Regions from separate parts of the Pseudomonas sp. MRSN 12121 genome, predicted to be linked through region 1. Evidence: riboswitches for the same ligand, from Rfam matches in the RefSeq annotation. Region 1 holds a riboswitch; the other holds the start of a gene.
The links. A riboswitch is a leader RNA that binds a small molecule or an ion and turns the genes downstream of it on or off. The one in region 1 is predicted to bind cobalamin.
Positions count from the first base shown of each region.

Region 1 (7,541 bases):
GACCGCTGCACGCTCGGTCGCGGAAAAGGCGTTGTCGGTCATGGACGCTGCGAACCTTCAGGCGCCAACAGCGCCGCGATCGCTCCGGGGTTGGACGGGAAATAGAAATGCACATACGAGGCTGTCAGTCGCCCCTGGCGATACACCGCTTCCGCACCGCGCCCGCCGTTCGGGCTCTGGCCTCGGGCGATCGGCACCAGCTCGGTGCTGGTCAACGAATGATGGTAGGTGTGGCCGCGCAGCGCGCCTTCCGGCAACGCCACCGCCTGCAACGCCAGGGCCGCCAGGCGCTTTTGCATCACCGCGTCGCCGGGCAGCAGGCCCAGCAGCACGGCGCGTTCGCCCTCGACGTCGGTCAGCGAATCCAGCAGGTACAACATGCCGCCGCACTCGGCGAGCAAGGGCTTGCCCGCGGCATGGTGCGCGCGGATCGCGCTGAGCATCGAGCCATTCGCCGCCAACGCCCGGTGATGCAGTTCCGGGTAACCGCCCGGCAGGTACAGGCTGTCCGCCTCGGGCAGCATGGCGTCATGGAGCGGCGAGAAAAAACGCAACTCGGCGCCCATCGCGCGCAACAGATCGAGGCTCGCACCATAGGTAAAGGCAAAGGCTTCGTCGCGGGCCACGGCAATGCGCACGCCGGCCAGCAATGGCTCGACGACAGGCACCGGCGGTGCGGCGAACTCGACGGCCGGCGGCAGGGCCACCTGGCAACTGTCGGCCAGGGCCGCGGCGGCCGCGTCGAGGCGCAGGTCCAGGTCGTTGAGTTCACTGGCCTGCACCAACCCCAGGTGACGACTGGGCAGTTCGATCCCGGTTTCCCGCGACAAGGCGCCGTACCAGCGCAGGCCTTCGGTCAGGCTACCTTCGAGCAACTGCGCATGACGCAGCGTGCCGACCCGGTTGGCCAGCACGCCGGCGAACGGCAGGTCCGGCTGATAACGCGCCAGCCCCAGCGCCAGGGCACCGAAGGTCTGGGCCATCGCCGTGCCGTCGATCACCGCCAGCACCGGCACCCCGAAATGCCGCGCCAGGTCGGCGCTGGACGGCGTACCGTCGAACAGCCCCATCACGCCTTCGATCAGGATCAGGTCCGCCTCGCCCGCGGCTTCCCACAGCAGGCGCCGGCTCTCCTGCTCGCCGACCATCCACATGTCCAGCTGGTACACCGGGGCGCCGCTGGCGCGCTCGAGGATCATCGGGTCGAGAAAGTCCGGTCCGCACTTGAAGACCCGCACCTTGCGCCCCTGGTTGCGATGCAGGCGGGCGAGCGCGGCGGTCACGGTGGTCTTGCCCTGGCCGGAAGCCGGCGCGGCAATCAGTACCGCGGGGCAATGACGGGCATCCCTCACAGTTCGACGCCCTTCTGAGCCTTGATCCCGGCCTGGAAGGCGTGCTTGACCATGCCCATCTCGGTGACGGTGTCGGCCAGTTCGATCATCTGCGGCTGGGCGCCGCGACCAGTCACCACCACATGCTGCATGGGCGGGCGGGCCTGAAGATCGCCGAGCACCTGGTCCAGGTCGAGATAACCGTGCTTGAGGGCAATGTTCAGCTCATCGAGCACCACCAGGCCGATTCCCGGGTCACGCAGCAGCTCCCGGGAAACCGCCCAGGCCGCTTCGGCCGCGGCGATGTCGCGCTGGCGGTCCTGGGTTTCCCAGGTGAAGCCTTCGCCCATCACATGGAAACGCACCTGCTCCGGGAAACGCCGGAAAAACAGCTCCTCGCCCGTGCTGTTGCGGCCCTTGATGAACTGCACCACGCCACATTGCATACCGTGGCCCATGGCCCGCGCGAGCATGCCGAAGGCCGAGCTGCTCTTGCCCTTGCCGTTGCCGGTCAGCACCAGCAACAGCCCGCACTCGTTCGGCGAATTGGCGATGCGTTCGTCGATCACGGCTTTTTTGCGTTGCATGCGCGCCAGATGGCGTTCGTCACGATCGGGGGACTCAGTCATGGGGCAGCTCTCCGTTGGGGCTGGATAACGGGGGGCAGGCATAGGAATAGACGGCGCAAGCCTGGCATCGCCCACCGTGATGCCGTTGGATGGATCAGGCCGGTCTCCGGGCTTGTGAGTGGCGTGGATGCCCAACTGCGCGCCTTCCCATGTCGACCATCGACACAGTGGCATCGAGCGCAGTCTTGACTCATTTACCGTTGCGGGGGCAGCGCCGGAATCGTCATGTGCGCCTATCGGCACGGGGACTCACCGGCTTCCCTGTTTCACTCTGTCGACCCACGGCCACAGAGCACCTGAAACAAGTCGCGAAGGTTAGAGGGTTGGGGGTGGAGCGTCAATGAAAGCCAGGGCCTGGCGAATCGGCGAATGACTGCAGATGGCAAACGCGACGCGAATCTTGTGCCACACTCAAGGCAGTGATATCAAATAGCCATATTCGCTTCAAAAAACTCCAAAATCTCAACAATAATAGGAAAAGTCCGATGCAAGGCATGATCATCAGCAATCCGAAACTGGAATTCCTGCGCCCTGCCCTGGAACGCTGGTTCGATTGCATCGACCGCTACAACTCCGTACGTGGCGATAACGAAAGCCCGTACTGGTTCGACGAAAAAGCCAACCTGGGACTGCTCTCCTCCGCGGCCTGGATGGCGGAAATGGTCACGCTGGAACATACCCCGAGCAAAAAGCAGCTCGAAGAAGGCAACCGCAACGGGCGCACCGACCTCTACATCGCCACTCAGGAAGAGCGCGTCTATATCCAGGCCACCCAGCGCTGGCCCCGAGTCAACAGCCTGCACCTGACCCAACCGTTGCTGGATGCCGCCAGCGATGCGAAAAAAGCCAGCTACCCCAGCGACCTGAGGCTCGGCTGCCTGTTCGTCACGCCGCAGAAGACCCAGCACAGCGCCACCCCGGAAGAACTGCAGGACATGGTCGACGATCTGCAAAAGGAACACTGCTGCGCCGTGGCCTGGTACTTCCCCTACGCCTATCGCAAATTGCGCAACGACACCGGCAACTACCACCCGGGCATTGCCGTACTGTTCAAGGAAGCTCACTGACACGGTTGAACCATCACCGGCCTGTGCTTCTCTATGACTACACCGACATCGTGCATTCATAGGGAAGTCAGCATGTTCAAGTTACGCTACGCCATTCTCATCACCGCCGCCGCAGGCCTCGCCGCCTGCGGCGAAAGCTCCAGCCTCCAAGTCTCCGATGGCACCGGGCCCTCGCCGAAACTGCCCGAGCCGAACAAGACCCTGATCCCGACCGTGAACATCGCCCCGGCGATCGGCTGGCCGCAAGGCGCCAAGCCGGTGGCCGCCGCCGGCACCCAGGTGGCGGCCTTCGCCGAGGGCCTGGACCATCCGCGCTGGCTGTATGTGCTGCCCAACGGCGACGTGCTGGTCGCCGAGACCAACGCTCCGCCCAAGCCCGATGACAGCAAGGGCATCCGCGGCTGGGTGATGGGCAAGGTCATGGGCCGCGCCGGGGCCGGCGTACCCAGCCCGAACCGCATCACCCTGCTGCGCGACAAGGACCATGACGGCGTGGCGGAAACCCGCACGGTGTTCCTGGACAACCTCAACTCCCCATTCGGCATGGCGCTCGTGGGCAACGACCTGTACGTCGCCGACACCGATCGGCTGCTGCGCTTCCCTTATCAGGAGGGGGATACCCGGATCAGCGCCCAACCGACCAAAGTGGTGGACCTGCCCGGCGGCACGCTGAACCATCACTGGACCAAAAACGTGATTGCCAGCCAGGACGGCAGCAAGCTGTACGTCACCGTCGGCTCCAACAGCAACGTCGGCGAGAACGGGCTGGACCAGGAAGAAGGCCGCGCGGCGATCTGGGAAGTCGATCGGGCCACCGGCCAGCAGCGGATTTTCGCCTCCGGTCTGCGCAACCCCAACGGCATGGCCTGGGAACCGCAAAGCGGGCAGCTATGGACCGCAGTCAACGAGCGCGACGAAATCGGCAGCGACCTGGTGCCGGACTACATCACTTCGGTCAAGGACGGCGCCTTCTATGGCTGGCCCTTCAGCTATTACGGCCAGCATGTGGACGTGCGCGTCACACCGCAGAATCCGGAACTGGTGGCCAAGGCCATCGCCCCGGACTACGCCGTCGGTCCGCATACCGCGTCCCTGGGCCTGGCATTCGCCGAAGGCAGCAAGCTGCCGGCGCCTTTCACCCAGGGTGCGTTCATCGGTCAGCACGGCTCCTGGAATCGCAAGCCCCACAGCGGCTACAAGGTGATTTTCGTGCCCTTCGCCAATGGCAAGCCGACAGGTCAACCCGTGGACGTGCTGACAGGCTTTCTGAGCGCGGACGAAAAAGCCATGGGCCGTCCGGTCGGCGTCGTGATCGACAAGCAAGGGGATCTGCTGGTGGCCGACGACGTCGGCAACAAGGTCTGGCGCGTGTCGGCGGCGGACAAACCGCAGGCTCAGTAAGGAAAGCGTCGTCGAGGTTGAGGTGACGCGCAGTCATCGCAACCTCGACGCGAGGGGGAAGCTAAGGGTTGTGCGCCAGATGCTCTGGCTGCAGCACGCGCTTGGCGCTCAGGTAGGCTTTTTGCCAATAGGCCTTGGACAGGCTGTCCAGCTTCACCGTGCCGCCAGTGGCCGGCGCATGCACGAAGCGGCCCTCGCCGACATAAATGCCGGCATGGCTGACCTGGGAGCCGCCATTGGTGGCAAAAAAAATCAGGTCGCCGGTCTGCAAAGCGTTCTTGCCCACATCCGGTGCTCGCATGCCAATCATTTCGCGCGTGGAGCGAGGCAGCGAGATACCGGCCGCATCGCGGTAGACATAACCGATCAGGCCGCTGCAATCGAATCCGGAATCCGGCGTGTTGCCGCCCCAGCGATAAGGCGTACCCACTAGCCCCAGGGCGCGAAACAGTACGTCTTCGGCAGCTGGCGAGAAGGTGGCCTGGGGGGTATTGAAAACGGGAGCACGTACCACGGGCGCGGGAGGCGGGGTACGACTGGCGCACGCGCTGAGCAGCGCGGCGAGAGCGATCAATGCAAGGCGGGCCGACGTCGACATATGCAGAACAATCCTGATCTGGATGCGGCTTTCTCTGCCGTGAGGCCGAAAACAAAACCGCGTAAGCAGGGCTTACGCGGTTAGTTTTCAACAATAGATCAGAATTCTAGCGTCTACGCGCCAAACTTCAAGTAAGACTTTAAGTTTGCCTTACAAAAAGTCCGCTTATTTACGCGCGGTGACCACAGTCGGGGCCATCGCAAGGGCGCGCTTGGCTTCGATGAAGGTCTTGCTCCAGTAGCTGTCACCCAGGCTGTCTACCCGGACACCACCACTACGGCGGCTGCTGGAATGGATGAACTGGTCGTCGCCCAGGTAGATGCCAGCGTGGCTGACACGACCGCGGCGGCCATTGGTGGCGAAGAACAGCAGATCGCCGGGTTGCAGCTTGTTACGCGCAACCAGCGGGGCGTCAACGTTGATCATTTCGCGAGTGGAGCGCGGCAGGTTCATGCCCGCTTCTTCACGGAACAGGTAGCCGATGAAACCACTGCAATCGAAGCCGGCTTCGGAGGTGCCGCCGAAACGGTAACGGGTACCGATCAGGGACATGCCGCGCTCGAGGATGCTGTCGGCCAGTACCGGCAACTGGTAAGGCTTGCTGTCGGCGAACTCGGCGAGTTCTTTTTCGGTTGCCAGTTCTTCCTGGTAAATAGCGGAAGAGCGGGCTTTTGAAGAGTTCTGGACCTGCTGCTGAGGTTCCTGCTGGCTCACCGGAGAGTGGGTGGCGCAACCAAACAACAGGGTAACGAGTGCAAGAGGCACGAGGGGTGCGAAGCGCTTCAGCATGGGCACGACCGTGGCTAAAAGTTATAAAGAAGCCGCGACTATGCCTTCTATCGCTCTCATTTGCAAATTCAATCGATTAATTTGTGACTTATCGGTTTCCTGTTTACATCTAAGGCCTTAAGCCCATTTTAAACGCACACGCCTCTGGAACCGCTTCCGGATGCGGGTTTTCTGGCGCCTGGAATATGCCGAAAAGCCCCTGCGAGCCGCTGTTTTACCAGCCCAGGGTTTCTTTCAGGAAGGGAATGGTGAGCTTGCGCTGGGCTTGCAGGGAGGCCTGATCGAGACGCTCCAGCAACTCGAACAACGCGCTCATGCTGCGAGTGCCGCGGGTCAGGATGAAATGCCCGACCTCATCGGTCAGGTGCAGCCCACGACGGGAAGCGCGCAGCTGCAATGCGCGCAGTTTGTCTTCGTCGGAGAGTGGACGCATCTGGAAGATCAGCGCCAGGGTCAGGCGCGACTTGAGGTCCGCCAGCTTCACCGGCAATTCCCGCGGAGAAGTCGAAGCCGCGATCAGCAGGCGCCGACCGCTGTCACGCAGGCGGTTGAACAGATGGAACAGCGCCTCTTCCCAGTCAGCCTTGCCCGCCACCGCCTGCAGGTCGTCGAGGCAGACCAGTTCGTACTGCTCAAGGTTGTCGAGGATTTCGATACCGCGATCCAGCAACTCCGCCAGGGGCAGGTAGACCGCCGGCTCTCCCAACTGCTCGAACCGCAGGCAAGCAGCCTGCAGCAAGTGCGTGCGCCCTACCCCATCCTTGCCCCAGAGATAGATCAGGCTTTCGGTCCAGCCGGCGTCGGCTTCGCAAAGCCGCTCGACATAGCCGAGTGCAGCGGCATTGGCGCCTGGGTAGTAGTTGATGAAGGTGGCGTCATCACGCAGACGCACACCTAGGGGCAGCTGAATCGGTTTCATGCTGACTGAACAGTTCCAAACGAACCGTTAGTGGCCTCTGTGTAAAGTTTGCAAAGTTTATACCCGTGACGCCGGGCGCACAATGCAGCAGACCACAAGCAAAATCAAAGGTTTGCGTTAGCCTGGGGAAATCTCGAGGGTTTCTTTGACGCAGGTTGTGACAGCCACAAGAACCTCCGGAGCCACTCGCCCGCCAGGCGAGCGCCCCGAAGGCACAGGGACCGGGTGACTACTGCCCGGCCCCGTCCGCTCCGCTATAGATGTCGGAGTCCTTATACAAGTCGTGCACGTGGCGCACCAGCACCATGATCACCGCCGCCACCGGCAACGCCAGCAGAACGCCGGTGAAGCCGAACAGCTCGCCCCCCGCGAGAATCGCGAAGATCACCGCCACTGGGTGCAGGCCGATCCGGTCCCCCACCAGCAGCGGGGTCAGCACCATGCCTTCAAGCGCCTGGCCGACCATGAAGACCGCCACGATGCCAATCATCGGGTACAGGTCGCCGCCGAACTGGAACAACCCGGCAATCAGCGCCGCACCGATACCGGTGATGAAGCCCATGTACGGCACGATCGCCGCCAGGCCGGCAATCAGACCGATCAACAGCCCCAGCTCCAGCCCGACCAGCATCAGGCCGGCGGCATAGATCCCGCCCAGCGCCACCATCACCAGCAACTGGCCACGCACGAATGCCCCCAACACCTCATGGCATTCCCCGGCCAGTTCCACCACGCGCGCCTCACGATCCCGGGGCAGCAGGCTGCGGATCTTCGCCATCATCAGGTCCCAGTCACGCAACAGGTAAA
Region 1 covers NZ_CP010892.1:5,126,387-5,133,927, forward strand. Annotated here, with positions in the region: gene bluB (5,6-dimethylbenzimidazole synthase) at 1-42, opposite strand, end outside; gene TO66_RS23170 (cobyrinate a,c-diamide synthase) at 39-1,352, opposite strand; gene cobO (cob(I)yrinic acid a,c-diamide adenosyltransferase) at 1,349-1,960, opposite strand; cobalamin riboswitch at 2,040-2,275, opposite strand; gene TO66_RS23180 (hypothetical protein) at 2,446-3,027, shown strand; gene TO66_RS23185 (sorbosone dehydrogenase family protein) at 3,100-4,428, shown strand; gene TO66_RS23190 (C40 family peptidase) at 4,490-5,026, opposite strand; gene TO66_RS23195 (C40 family peptidase) at 5,192-5,815, opposite strand; gene hda (DnaA regulatory inactivator Hda) at 6,030-6,734, opposite strand; gene TO66_RS23205 (AI-2E family transporter) at 6,964-7,541, opposite strand, start outside.

Region 2 (7,541 bases), 870 kb from region 1:
GAACAGCGCCTGGTATTCGGCCAGCGCCAGGCTTTGCTGGCAGGGACGCAGGTCGAGGCTGTCCAGATCGTTGCTGACCCCGCCCAGCAATTGCTGGATCAGCGCCGTACCGCTGGCCGGCAACTCGGCCGGCAGCGGATAGCCCCGCGCGTGCAGGGCGCGCAGGATATTCAGCGCCGCCGCCGGCGTGTCCAGGCCCACGCCGTTGCCGATGCGGCCATCGCGGGTCGGGTAGTTGGCGAGAATCAGGGCGATACGTTTTTCGCCATTGGCCAGCCGCGCCAGGTCGACCCAGCGCCGCGCCAGTTCGGCGACGAAGTCCATGCGCTCGGGGGCCGGGCGATAGCAGACCACGTCCGACTGGCTGCGCTCGCTGCGCCAGGCCAGGTCCTTGAAGCTGATGGGGCGGCTGATGATGCGCCCGTCCAGTTCCGGCAAGGCGATGTGCATCGCCAGGTCGCGCGGGCCCAGGCCCTGCTCGCTGGCGCGCCAGCCGGGTTCGTTGTCCTGGGCGCAGATGGCCTGGATCACCGGGATGTCGCGGCGGAACGGCCGCAGGTGCGGCGCCTCCGGGCTGGACTGGGCAAACCCGGTGGTATTGAGGATCACCGCCGCCTGCACCTCATCCAGCAGCTCCTCGACCACCGTCAGGCAGCCGGGCTCCTTCAGGCTGGCCAAGGCCACCGGCAACGGGTTCAAGCCCGCTGCCTGCAAGCGTCGGCAGAATTCATCGATAAAGGCGGTATTGGCCGCCTGCAGGTGCGAGCGGTAGAACAGCAACGCCGCCACCGGCTGACCGGCCTGCCAGTCGGCCTGCCAATCGCCGAGAGCGGCGCTGCCTGTGTTCGGGTGGTAGATCGCGGTGCGCGGCAGGGTCTGCGGCTCGGACCAGGGGTAAGCGCGCCCCAGCCAGCCACTGGCCAGGCACCGGTACAGGTCCAGCGCATTGCCCAGGCCGCCCTGGCGCAGGAAATGCCAGAGACGCTCGCGATCGGCGGCAGGCACCGTGCTCAAGTCGCTCAGTTCCGGGTCCGGACGGTCGTCGCCCGGCACCAGGATCAACTGCACGCCGCGCTGCGCCAGTTGCACCAGTTGCTCGATGCCGTAGCGCCAATAGGCGATGCCGCCGTGCAGGGAAACCAGGATCATCTTGGCATGGCGCAGCACCTGGTCGACATACAGGTCGACCGATGCATGGTTTTGCACCTGCATCGGGTTGGCCAGGCGAAAACTCGGGTAGTCCTCCGGCAACTGCCGGGCCGCTTCGGCCAGCAGCGCCAGGCTGGAGTCGCCGCTGCACAGGATCACCAGCTCGGCGGGGGTTTGTCCCAGGTCGGCAATGTTGTCATCCGACACGAAACCGCCGGGCTGGGTCCTGAGCAGGTGCATGGCTTACACGCTGAGCGCGGCGCGCAGTTGCGCCTCGAGTTGCACCGCGTCCAGCTCCTGGCCGATCAGCACCAGGCGCGTGGTACGCGCCTCATCGGCGCCCCACTTGCGGTCGAAGTGCTTGTCGAAACGCGTGCCCACGCCCTGGATCAGCAGGCGCATCGGCTTGTTGGGGATCGCCGCAAAACCCTTGACCCGCAGGATACCGTGCTTGACCACCAGTTGCGTCAGGGCGTCCAACAGCAGGCTTTCGTCGGCCTCGGGCAGTTCGATGGAGATGGAGTCGAAGGCGTCGTGATCATGATCATCGTGGTCGTCGCCGTCATGGTGATGGTCATGGTGGCTGTGACGGCCGTCGATGTGCTCTTCCGAACCGTTGCCCAGACCCAGCAGCACGTCCAGCGGCAGGCGGCCGCTGCTGGCCTCGATGACTTTCACTGCCGGCGGCAGCTCCTCGGCCACTTCCAGGCGCACCTTGGCCAGGTCGGCCGGGCTGATCAGGTCGGCCTTGTTGAGAATTACCAGGTCGGCACTGGACAGTTGGTCGGCGAACAATTCGTGCAGCGGCGACTCATGGTCCAGGTTCGGATCGAGCTTGCGCTGGGCGTCGACCTGGTCCGGGAAGGCGGCAAACGTGCCGGCGGCCACGGCCGGGCTGTCGACCACGGTGATCACCGCGTCGACGGTGCAGGCGCTGCGGATTTCCGGCCACTGGAAAGCCTGGACCAGGGGTTTGGGCAGGGCCAGGCCGGAGGTTTCGATGAGGATATGGTCGAGGTCGCCACGACGCGCCACCAACTCGCGCATCACCGGGAAGAACTCCTCCTGCACGGTGCAGCACAGGCAGCCGTTGGCCAGCTCGAAGACCCGGCCGAGCGCTTCTTCCTCGGTGCAGCCGATGGAGCACTGTTTGAGGATCTCGCCATCGATGCCCAGCTCGCCGAACTCGTTGACGATCACCGCGATGCGCCGGCCCTGGGCGTTATCCAGCATGTGCCGCAGCAAGGTGGTCTTACCCGAGCCGAGAAAGCCGGTGACGATGGTGACGGGAAGTTTGGCCAGTGTTTTCATCGGATGCCCTTTGGCAAGGTGGCGGGCATACGGGACGAGACCGCGCAGGCAGGTGCACGGAAGAGTTCGCCACCGGATCACCCCGCCCGGTTGTAGTGAGAATCGGGTCCGAGGCAGGTCTCCTGGCTGACGGCGCGCCGGTCGTTCGACTGGCGAACGATGCGCCTTCCCGCCGCCTGGCAGTGGCCTTGCATCGTTCATCACCGTTTACAGTTGCGGGGGCAGCCGCGGCTTACCGCGTTCCCGTCTTAGCTTCGGCAGACGCCGAAGAACCTCGAAAGCGCAAGGCTACGCAGAGCTTGCAGGCCGGTCAATGTCCATGCCGCGCCGGGACCTGCGAAAACGAGAACCCTTGCCAATTGACGCCCCTCCCTCGCCCATGCTCTCCTACACGCCTTGTTACGGGTGCCCTTCACAGGGTGAAACGGGAAACCGGTGCGTCACAGGCCCAAGGCCTTGATCAGTCCGGTGCTGCCCCCGCAACGGTAAGCGAGCGAAGAATCAGATCCACTGTGCCAGCAGTCCGGCATGGGAAGGCGATTCTTGCAGGCCAGGCGCCAGCCCCGCCCCTCGCGAGCCCGGAGACCGGCCCGCCATACAGTCATGACAACCCGCGGTGGGCGGGCGCTGTTGATTCCCCGCGGGCCTGTCTCGCGGGGTTTTGCTGCGCTCGATCCAACCGCTGACACCCCAGAGGGAAGCGCCATGTCGAGCATCAGCAGCACCAGCCACTCCGCCAGCACCACGACCACCCTGAGCCAACGCCTGATCGCCGCCATCGGTGCCTCGGTCCTGGGCGCGTGCCTTGTGTATTTCGCCGGTTTCTCGCACATCGAAGCGGTGCACAACGCCGCCCACGATACCCGCCACAGCGCCGCCTTCCCTTGCCACTGAGGCCTGTCGAGATGATCAAGCGTATCGCGCACACCGCGGGTTTCGCCGGCTTGCTGGCCGCCCTGCTGCTGACCCTGCTGCAGAGCTTCTGGGTCGCCCCGCTGATCCTCCAGGCGGAAACCTACGAGAAGGCCCCCGCCGTCGAAACGCATGAACATGCCGCCGGCACCGCCGCCCATAGCCACGACGCCGAAGCCTGGGAGCCGGAAGACGGCTGGCAGCGCGTGCTGTCCACCACCGGCGGCAACCTGGTGGTCGCCGTGGGCTTCGCCCTGATGCTGGCCGGCCTCTACACCCTGCGCGCACCTAATCGCACGTCCCAGGGCCTGCTCTGGGGCCTGGCCGGTTATGCGACCTTCTGCCTGGCACCGACTCTAGGCCTGCCGCCCGAGCTGCCCGGCACCGCCGCCGCAGACCTGACGCAACGGCAGATCTGGTGGGTCGGCACCGCCGCCTCCACCGCCGTCGGTATCGCCCTGATCGTGTTCGCCGGCCACTGGCTGCTGAAGGTGCTGGGCGTGGCCATTCTCGCCGTGCCGCACCTGATCGGCGCGCCGCAGCCGGAAGTGCATTCGATGCTCGCTCCGGAGGCCCTGGAAGCGCAGTTCAAGATCGCCTCGCAGCTGACCAACGCCGCGTTCTGGATGGCCCTGGGCCTGATCAGCGCCTGGCTGTTCCGCCGCAAGGGCGACGATCGGTACAGCGCATGACCGACGCCGGCACCATGCCGACCCTGGTGGTCGGCCTGGGCTGCCAGCGGGGCTGCCCGGTGGAAATCTTGCGCGCCCTGCTCGACCGGACTTTGAGCACCCACCGGTTCGAGCGCGCTCAGATCAGGGCGCTGGCCAGCATCGACCTGAAACGCGAGGAACCCGCCCTGCTGGCCCTGGCCGCCGAACTGGAGGTGCCCCTGGGCTGTTTCAGCAGCCAGCAGCTGGCGCCTTATGCCCCGCAGCTCAGTCATCGTTCAACGCTTGCCTATGAGCACACGGGGTGCTATGGGGTCGCCGAAAGCGCGGCCCTGGCCCTGGCCGAACACCTGGCCCGGCGCCCGCCGAAACTGCTGGTGCCGCGGCAAAAATGCCCCCAGGCGACCCTCGCCTTGGCCTGCGCCGGGTAAATCTTCGATAATCCCCGCCGCTGATCATGAGCAATCTTCATCTGTGAGGTTGCATCGCCCCTTTTTTCCCAGGAGAACGCCATGACCGTCTTTTTTATCGGCGCAGGTCCCGGCGACCCGGAACTGATCACCGTCAAGGGCCAGCGGCTGATCCGCAGTTGCCCGGTCATCCTCTATGCCGGCTCCCTGGTGCCCGAAGCCGTGCTGCAGGGGCATCGCGCCGAATTAGTGGTCAACAGCGCCGAATTGCACCTGGAGCAGATTGTCGAGCTGATCGCACAGGCCCATGCCAAGGGCCAGGACGTGGCCCGGGTACACTCCGGCGACCCGAGCCTGTATGGCGCCATCGGCGAGCAGATCCGCCATCTGCGCGAGTTGGGCATTCCCTTCGAGATCGTCCCCGGCGTAACCGCCACCGCGGCCTGCGCGGCCTTGCTCGGCGCCGAGCTGACGTTGCCGGACGTGGCCCAGAGCGTGATTCTCACCCGCTACGCCGACAAGACGTCGATGCCCGCCGGTGAAGAATTCGCCAGCCTGGCCGCTCATGGCACCACCATGGCCATCCACCTGGGGGTCAACCATCTGCCGAAGATAGTCGCCGACCTGCTGCCCCACTACGGCGCCGACTGCCCGATCGCCGTGGTGCATCGGGCGACCTGGCCGGACCAGGACTGGGTGCTGGGCACCCTGGCGGACATTGCCGACAAGGTGGCGGCCAAGGGCTTTCGCCGCACCGCGCTGATCCTGGTGGGCCGGGTGCTGGCCACGGACAGCTTCAGTGAGTCGTCGTTGTATCGCGCAGGGCATGCGCATTTGTATCGCCCTTGAAGAGCATCGCGGGCAAGTCGGATCGCCGCCCGCTCGCTCCTACAGTAGGAGCGAGGCTTGCCCGCGATAAAGGCACCACAGACTTTCAGGCATAAAAAACGGCGCTCACGGGGCGCCGTTTTTTCTGTTCGCAGCGAACGCCTTAGTAGTAGGCGTTTTCTTTCTGCGTGTGGTCGGTGACGTCACGCACACCCTTGAGCTCGGGAATGCGCTCGAGCAGGGTGCGCTCGATGCCTTCCTTCAAGGTCACGTCGGCCTGGCCGCAGCCCTGGCAACCGCCGCCGAATTGCAGCACGGCGATACCGTCGTCGACCACGTCGATCAGGCTGACCTGGCCGCCATGGCTGGCCAGCCCCGGGTTGATCTCGGTCTGCAGGTAATAGTTGATGCGCTCGTTGATCGGGCTGTCGGCGTTGACCATCGGCACCTTGGCGTTCGGCGCCTTGATGGTCAGTTGGCCGCCCATGCGATCGGTGGCGTAGTCGACCACCGCATCGTCGAGAAAACCTTCGCTGAAGGCGTCGATGTAGGCGGTGAAGCTCTTCAGGCCCAGGGCCTTGTCTTCGGGTTTCTCTTCGCCCGGCTTGCAGTAGGCGATGCAGGTTTCGGCGTACTGGGTGCCAGGCTGGGTGATGAAGATGCGGATGCCGATGCCCGGGGTGCTCTGCTTGGAGAGCAGATCAGCCAGATAATCGTGGGCAGCGTCGGTAATGGTAATAGCGGTCATGGAAATTCCTCGCAGGCGTTGGCGCAGTTTACGCCAATCGGCGTGCCGGACAAAGTCCTAGTATTTTTGTCGGGATAGACCTTGGTCGATAGCCCTGCGTTGCGCATTCATGCAACGCCAGGACGATTTACCAGGACTCTCGGGCATGGGCCGGGCCGGAACCTGAGGGCTCCAGCCCGGAATTTCAAGCCTGTGGCGCCTTCAGAGGTTCTCGTAGCGGTTCATGTCCAGCACGCCCGCCTCTTTCGGATCGGTTTCGAGGATGTAGCGGGTCTGGTCATGGAAGTACTGCCAGAACTGCGGATGGCTGCGACGGATGCCCCAGCGCTCGACGATCTTCTCGAACCGCTTGGCGTCCTTGGCGTTTTCCATCTGCGCGACGAAATCCGGCACCTGCCCGGCGGGAATGTTGAACATGAAGTTCGGGTAACTGCTGAGCACGCCCGGGTAGAGGGTCAGGGTGTCCAGGCCCGGCTGGTAGCGCAGCGACTCGCCCAGCAGGAACGCCACGTTACTGTGGGCGCGGTTGCGCAGCATGCTGTAGAACACCCGCTTGCCACTCGGCGCCTCGACCCGCAGCATGGTCGCCTCTGGCAGCAGGTCGATGACCCGCATGCCGGCCGCCGGGCGCGACACCAGGCGGCTGAGGGCCTGCTCGGCATTCTGCAGCGCCGGGTCGATGTTCGGCCGCGAGCAGTAGGCGCTGTCGCAGCGATTGATCGGATCGGGATGCGCGTTGAGATCGCCATAACGGTTCAGCAACTGATTGGCGAAATCGCGTTTCGGGTCCTTCTCGTCAAGGACCAGGCCGCTGGCCTTGCTGTCGTCGATGGACTCGTAGTCCAGCCACATCTTGAACTTGCCGCTGTTCTGGTACCAGTCGTCGAGGAAGTCCTCGCGCGTACCGGCGGGCATCAGGCGCAGGAAGTTCTGCTCGGCGCCGTTACGGATCAGGTCGAAGTACAGCCGGGTCTGCGCCTGGTGCGAGACGTTGCCGAACACGTCGAAATTCACCGCCAACTGATAGTAGGTGCGCTCCAGCAGCGGGTAGTCGAACAGCCACATCGTCTGCGGTATCTCGCCGATCAGGCCCTTGGTCACCGAGGCGCTGTCGAAGTGGCGGAAGATGCTCAACAACGCATTGTCGTTACCCGCCCACAGGGTCGACCAGCTCGGCGCCGGCGCGGCGGCGTAGGAATCGCGGCGCAGGACTTCGTACTCGTTGCGCTTGTCGCGATAGGCCAGCCACAGGCTCAGGACACTGCCGACATCGTCGTTCTGCCCGGGCATGGCCAACAGTGGCGTGGCCTGGCCGCGGTAGGCCGGATCGGTGATGTACAGGTCATGTTCCGGGGCCTGGAACAGCGCCCAGAAGTTGTCGCGGATCACGTCGGTGGCGATCTGCCCACGGCACACCGGGCCACGGATAAAGGTGCGCACGAAGTATTCGGCGTTATCCAGCATGAACTGGTAGCGGGCCTTGGCCGGGATCGCCTCGAAGGTCTCGAACGG
Region 2 covers NZ_CP010892.1:4,254,132-4,261,672, forward strand. Annotated here, with positions in the region: gene cobN (cobaltochelatase subunit CobN) at 1-1,389, opposite strand, end outside; gene cobW (cobalamin biosynthesis protein CobW) at 1,393-2,460, opposite strand; cobalamin riboswitch at 2,555-2,752, opposite strand; cobalamin riboswitch at 2,847-3,069, shown strand; gene TO66_RS19265 (CbtB-domain containing protein) at 3,166-3,354, shown strand; gene TO66_RS19270 (CbtA family protein) at 3,366-4,064, shown strand; gene TO66_RS19275 (cobalamin biosynthesis protein) at 4,061-4,474, shown strand; gene cobM (precorrin-4 C(11)-methyltransferase) at 4,556-5,302, shown strand; gene nfuA (Fe-S biogenesis protein NfuA) at 5,445-6,029, opposite strand; gene TO66_RS19290 (fatty acid cis/trans isomerase) at 6,231-7,541, opposite strand, start outside.
Region 2: linked by a shared signal. The riboswitch ahead of TO66_RS19265 (CbtB-domain containing protein) and the one ahead of cobO (cob(I)yrinic acid a,c-diamide adenosyltransferase) in region 1 are both predicted to bind cobalamin.